Regions from separate parts of the Anaerobacillus sp. MEB173 genome, predicted to be linked through region 2. Evidence: a T-box and tRNA genes for the amino acid it is inferred to sense, from the RefSeq annotation. Region 2 holds a T-box; the other holds one or more tRNA genes.
What was found. The T-box of region 2 lies ahead of tyrS (tyrosine--tRNA ligase). A T-box ahead of a tRNA ligase gene usually reads a tRNA of that ligase, here a tRNA-Tyr.

Region 1: it encodes a tRNA-Tyr, which carries the amino acid that the T-box ahead of tyrS (tyrosine--tRNA ligase) is inferred to sense. The anticodon was not compared.

What each region holds. Positions count from the first base shown of each region.
Region 1 covers NZ_JBJMAU010000029.1:10,274-13,682, forward strand. Annotated here, with positions in the region: gene ACJ2A9_RS22745 (hypothetical protein) at 1-431, shown strand, start outside; gene ACJ2A9_RS22750 (MOSC domain-containing protein) at 557-1,270, shown strand; tRNA gene ACJ2A9_RS22755 (tRNA-Glu) at 1,376-1,450, shown strand; tRNA gene ACJ2A9_RS22760 (tRNA-Val) at 1,549-1,624, shown strand; tRNA gene ACJ2A9_RS22765 (tRNA-Thr) at 1,630-1,702, shown strand; tRNA gene ACJ2A9_RS22770 (tRNA-Tyr) at 1,721-1,805, shown strand; tRNA gene ACJ2A9_RS22775 (tRNA-Lys) at 1,975-2,050, shown strand; tRNA gene ACJ2A9_RS22780 (tRNA-Gly) at 2,079-2,153, shown strand; tRNA gene ACJ2A9_RS22785 (tRNA-Gly) at 2,158-2,231, shown strand; tRNA gene ACJ2A9_RS22790 (tRNA-Ala) at 2,464-2,539, shown strand; gene sigW (RNA polymerase sigma factor SigW) at 2,758-3,321, shown strand; gene ACJ2A9_RS22800 (zf-HC2 domain-containing protein) at 3,339-3,409, shown strand, end outside.
Region 2 covers NZ_JBJMAU010000005.1:310,662-314,070, forward strand. Annotated here, with positions in the region: gene tyrS (tyrosine--tRNA ligase) at 1-1,214, opposite strand, end outside; T-box leader at 1,299-1,515, opposite strand; gene ACJ2A9_RS13325 (transglycosylase domain-containing protein) at 1,641-3,409, shown strand, end outside.

The DNA.
Region 1 (3,409 bases), on a different contig from region 2:
AATTTTATGTTGGACGTGAGGAAGAGATCGAGTCTAATATTTCTGAACTAGAAGGAGAAATTGAAGAGCTATTACAGCAATTACCGCCAAAGCAACAATCTCATTTATATTGGGAGCAATTATTAAATTTAGCGAGTGAAGCGGTTGTCAGTGTTGAGTTGTTACAAGAGGCTAATATCGACTCAGCTATGATGAGCGTGGAAATTCGGGTTGATGGCACATATCCTGCTTTGAAAACGTATATCGGTCTGCTTGAAACAATGCCTTATATGCTATCAGTGCTCCAAGGTAGTTTCCATCTAGAGGGTGATCATGTAGTGGCATCATTAGCCTTGCAATATAGTAATCATTCAATTCTATCCAGGGAAAGAACAGATGTTGATCAAATTGTAAGTAATTCATCAAGAAATCCGTTTGAAGTTGGACAATAACTTGTTACGTGACTACTTATTAAGAAATAAGTAGTCATTTTTACTTTAAAGGTAGTCGATAGAGATTTTAACTTGTGATAAATGGTAAACTAAATAGAGACATAAAAGACAAAGGAGAGGACCGAATGACAGTAGCAAAACTAACATCAATTCAAGTTGGTAAACCTCAGTGGCGTGGTGAAGAAACTGCGAGTAATCCCCTGGATCAACTTTGGTATAGTGCAATTCTGAAAAGAAGGGTAGAGGGCGAAGTTAAGGTTGGAAAAACAAATCTCGAGGGTGATGGTCAAGCTGATTTAGAGAATCATGGTGGAGTTGATAAAGCGGTATTTGCTTATCCGGAACGTCATTATCAGTTTTTTAAAAAGAAATTCAATCTTACTAAGCTTCCCTTTGGTTCGTTCGGAGAAAATTTAACAATTAATAATTTGATTGAAGAAGATATTTGTATTGGAGATACATATCAAATTGGTGACGTGATATTGCAAGTATCACAACCACGTCAGCCGTGCTGGAAGCTTTCCCGTCATTTTCGGATTAAAGAAATGGCTTATTTGATTCAAACAACAGGGAAAACAGGCTGGTATTTTAGAGTATTACATGAAGGGCAAATTGAACAAGGGCAAACAATTACCCTGGTAGAACGTCCTAATCCAGATTGGACAGTTGCCTTCTGTAATGAAATCATGCACACTGATAAGAAAAATTATGATTTAGCCCAAAAGCTTGCATCATGCCCTGAACTTGCAACTAGCTGGGTCAATACCCTTACTTCGCGTGTAAATAACAAAGCAGACAAAGATCCAAGTGCTAGATTATTTGGTCCGAATGATAAATAAAATTCAGAAAATAAAAATATCAAAAAAGGGGGTTGCAAAGAAACGGCAAAGTATTATATAATACTTTTTGTCAGCAAGACATCTTATCAAAAAAGATGACACTGTGGCCCGTTGGTCAAGCGGTTAAGACACCGCCCTTTCACGGCGGTAACACGGGTTCGAATCCCGTACGGGTCACCAATTACTTAATTTAAAATTATAAATGTATAATTAAAAATTATGGGAATTTTTCAATGGAGTCTTCATTGATTAGGCTCAAAATAATTTTACATTTCACTGGAGGATTAGCTCAGCTGGGAGAGCACCTGCCTTACAAGCAGGGGGTCGGCGGTTCGATCCCGTCATCCTCCACCATATATGCCGGCCTAGCTCAATTGGTAGAGCAACTGACTTGTAATCAGTAGGTTGGGGGTTCAAGTCCTCTGGCCGGCACTCTTCATTTAATGTTGTGGAGGGGTAGCGAAGTGGCTAAACGCGGCGGACTGTAAATCCGCTCCCTCCGGGTTCGGCGGTTCGAATCCGTCCCCCTCCACCACTTTAATACGAGCCGTTAGCTCAGTCACGAGCGGTACAACTTTGGAATTTCAACAAGTTGTTTCGACGCAGCAGTCTACAGAGCAGTACTAGTAGAGGAAGAAACAGGTAAGGTCGCGGAGCAAGACATCGTCCGTAATCTTCATGATAAGCATCATTGTATAAACTATGAGCCATTAGCTCAGTCGGTAGAGCATCTGACTTTTAATCAGAGGGTCGAAGGTTCGAATCCTTCATGGCTCACCATTCTTTTTAAGGATTTTGTTATTGTAATGCGGGAGTAGTTCAGTGGTAGAACACCACCTTGCCAAGGTGGGGGTCGCGAGTTCGAATCTCGTCTTCCGCTCCATATTGCGGGTGTAGTTTAGTGGTAAAACAAGAGCCTTCCAAGCTCTGGTCGTGAGTTCGATTCTCATCACCCGCTCCATGTCTTTTAAATTGAAAATGTAAAATGGTTAAAGCGCAAGCTACGTAGCTTTACTTTCACTAATTCTAAATTTTAAATTTTACATTCTAAATTAAATATGGGGCCTTAGCTCAGCTACGAGCAATTCTTCATCGATGAACTACGAGTTGTTTCGACGCAGCAAGCAACGAAGCGATACTAGTAGAGGAAGAAACAGGGAAAGGCTTCATTGGAAAAACATCATATAAGCTTCGGGGCCTTAGCTCAGCTGGGAGAGCGCCTGCCTTGCACGCAGGAGGTCAGCGGTTCGATCCCGCTAGGCTCCACCATACATATTGTTTTCTTAACCTTAGATTAACTAGATCTAAGGTTTTATTTATTTTTAAATAATTTGTCCTTTCTGTTTGTGTAAAAAATAGCAATTTCATTACATATACTCAATTATAATTTTAATCATGTTAAAATAAGCTTAGCTTAAAATAAGTGAAACCTTTTTGCGTTTAAATTCGTAGAGAAGGGGAGCCGCATCAGGCGGAGGTTATATAAAATGGATGACGTTGTAAAAAGAATTATTAAACAAGTAAAAAATGGTGACCAACAAGCTTTTGCAGAATTGGTAGAGCTTTATAAAAACAAAGTATATCAAATATCCTACCGAATGGTTGGGAATAGCCATGAGGCACAAGATATAGCCCAGGAAGCTTTTCTGCGAGCTTATACAAATATTCATAGTTATGATCATAATCGCAAATTTTCAACTTGGTTATTTCGAATTGCTACAAACCTCTCCATTGACCGATTAAGGAAGAAAAAACCGGACTATTATCTTGACGCTGAAGTGGATGGAACAGACGGTTTAACTGGTTATTCACAAATAGCTGCTGATCAAGATCTACCGGAGGATCAAGTAGTTGCTTATGAAATGCAGGAGTGGATTCAAAATGAGATCTTGCTTTTGCCGCCAAAATACCGTTCAGCAATTATTCTAAAGTATATAGAGGATCTTTCGTTAAAGGAGATTAGTGAGATTTTAGACATACCAGTACCAACAGTGAAGACAAGGATTCACAGGGGTAGAGAATCTCTTAGAAAGAAGTTACGTCATGTTTAATAAAGGGGTGTGTGATCATGGGTTGTGAACAAAAAATGATCGCCTTAATTCATAAATATTTGGATGGAGAAACTAGTGAACAAGAGCG
Region 2 (3,409 bases):
CCTACTTGAATGATCATCTCATTCTTAATGTTCACTTGCTGCTGAATATCTGTGACTTTTTCTTCATTAATTTTTACGCCGCCATTTTGAATCATTCGACGTGCTTCCCCTTTGGAGTTCATTAATTTTAATTCTACTAGTAAATCAATAATCCCGATTTCATCACTGCCCGACCACTCAGTTTCTGGAATATCAGTCGGTAACGCTCTCTGTTGAAATACTGTTTTAAAATAATGAACGGCTTCTTCTGCTGCTTCAGGGCCATGATACATCTCGACAAATTTTTTCCCTAAATCCATCTTTGCATCACGTGGATGTACGGTACCATTAGCAAGTCCCTCTTCTAATCTCACTAATTCTTCAAGTGAAATATCGGTAGCTAACTTATAATACTTCACCATTAACTCATCAGGAATTGACATTGATTTTCCGAAGATTTCATTCGGTGCCTCATCAATACCTATGTAATTGTTAAGTGACTTAGACATCTTCCTTTCGCCGTCTAATCCTTCGATCAATGGCATCATCATGGCAATTTGCTTACCTTTCCCATACTCTTCCTGTAAATGACGTCCCATTAATAAGTTGAACATTTGATCCGTGCCGCCAAGTTCAATATCACTCTCAAGGGCAACAGAGTCATAGCCTTGCATGAGCGGATAGAAAAACTCATGAACCGAAATCGATTGTCCAGATTTATAACGTTTTTCAAAATCATCACGTTCAAGCATTCTCGCAACTGTAATTTTCCCTGCAAGTTCAACGACATCAGCAAAATTAAGTTTTGACAACCACTCTGAATTGTAATAAATTTTTACTTTTTCCATATCAAGGATTTTCCCGTATTGCTGAACATATGTTTCAGCATTTGCTTTTACTTGTTCATCTGTTAATTGTTTTCTCGTTTCTGATTTTCCTGTAGGGTCACCAATTCTTCCAGTAAAGTCACCAATAATAAGTTGAATTTGATGACCTAATTCTTGAAACTGACGTAATTTATGGAGGACAACCGTATGCCCGATATGAACATCAGGGGCAGAAGGGTCCATCCCGAGTTTTACTTTTAGCGGTACACCAGTTAGTACCGATTGTTCAATTTTTTCCTTAAGTCCATTTTCCGGAACAATTTGAATAACCCCTCTTTGTAAAATCTCAACTTGGCGGGCAACTTCATTCTTTTGCTCTTCTGTTAATGTTCGCTTTTTTTCATCCATCACATAATTTCCTCCTAATATCAATAATGTATCAATTTCCAAATTGGTAAATACTTATAACGAAATAAAAAAACTCCTCCCTAAAAAAGGGACGAGTTGATCGCGGTACCACCCTTGTTGAAGACAAATTTGTCTTCCACTCAAGTAATAAATAACGGTTTTAACCGTCCTTTGCTACTAAATTTCACAAAGGATGCTCCAAGGTGTAATTCACAGGACTATCTTTGTACTGGTTTGCACCATCCACCAGCTCTCTTTCACAGGGAGATATCTGTTACTGAATCCTTTTCATTGCAGAAAGTATCGAATTAACTACTTTTTCCTTTTTATCATAGAAACATTGCTATTGTCAATATTCCAATGATTTAACATATCAACTTTCGACAACTTATGCTATAATATCACTGTTATTTAGGGGGATTGATAATGAAAAATAAGGAATCAAATCAACCAAGAAAGTCTTTCATCAATAGCCTTCGCAGCAGCAACATCGCAAAAGGATTTCGAATTACTTACAAAGTATTATGGAATCTTAGTCTACTTTTTATTGTATTTGCGATTATGGCCGTATTCTTTGTTGGTGGTGCTGGTGCCGGATTTTTTGCATCACTTGTCAAAGACGAAAAGATTCTCAGCTATGATGAAATGAAGAAGGATATTTATGACTATGAAGAAATAAGTGAAGTGTACTTTGCCAATGATGAATTTCTTGGTGAGCTCCCTTCTGAATTAGAGCGCAGGGAAGTAGATATTGACCAAGTTTCTGATTATTTAATTCATGCTGTTATTGCTACAGAGGATGAATACTTCTTCGAGCATGAGGGGATTGTTCCAAAAGCATTAATGCGTGCCACCTTCCAGGAACTTTCGAATTCATCTGTACAAACAGGTGGAAGTACATTAACACAGCAATTGATTAAGAACCAAATTTTAACAAGTGAAGTTTCTTTTGATCGAAAAGCAAAGGAAATACTCCTTGCCATGAGATTAGAAAACTTTTTCGAAAAAGAAGATATACTTGAAGCATACTTAAACGTCGTTCCTTTTGGAAGAAATGCAAATGGAAGAAGTATTGCCGGTGTCCAAGCCGCAGCTCAAGGAATCTTCGGTGTCGATGTAAAAGACCTTTCATTGCCACAAGCAGCTTACATTGCAGGACTGCCGCAAAGTCCATTTGGCTATACCCCATTTTCAAATGGCGGTGAGGTGAAAGAAAGTATTCAGCCAAGTATTAATCGAATGAAAACCGTCTTAACTCGAATGAAAGAATCAGGTTATATTACGGAACAAGAATATGAGGATGCGTTAGAGTATGATATCCTTTCAAATTTAGCAACACCTACGCCTACAATCATCGAAGAGTACCCTTACTTAACGTATGAAGTAGAGCGACGTGCTACTGAAATTATTGCCAGACAAATGATCGAGGCAGCAGAGATTGATTTAGCAGAATTAAGTGATGAAGAACGTCTTGAAGTCCTTTCAAAATACCGTCAAGATGCCAGACGTGATATACGTCGAAAAGGATATCAAATCTACACAACCATTGATAAAGCAATTTATGATGCTATGCAGGAAGTTGTAAAGGACAACAGTTTATTTGGTCCAGAGAAGCAAGGTGAACCAGAAGAGGTTGGCTCCATTTTAATTGAAAATAAAACGGGTGCGATCCTGTCGTTTGTCGGAGGACGAGATTTTAAGCGGGAAAACTTAAATCACGCTACCCAAGGACCAAGACCTAATGGATCAACGATGAAGCCATTACTTGCTTATGCCCCAGCTCTTGAAATCGGAGCTGTTCAGCCAGGGTTCATCATTCCCGATACACCAATGAATTACCGCAATGGGAGTCCGCTGCGCAATTTTGATAACTCACATAAAGGGATTATGACAGCAAGAGAAGCATTACAGCAATCAAGAAATATACCTGCTGTAAAAAGCTTTAACAAAGTTCCCCATGAGCAAACACGGGACGCGTTGTTAAAAATGGGAATCCGAAACATTAAATCTGACGAGCCATATGAAGCTACTTCTATCGGTGGTCTGACTTACGGTACAACTGTTGAAATGAATACAAGTGCCTATACAACGTTTGTAAATGATGGAAACTATATCGAATCTTATATGATTGAAAAGATTACGAGCAAAAGCGGAGACTTGATCTTTGAACATCAATCTGAACCTGTCGAAGTGTT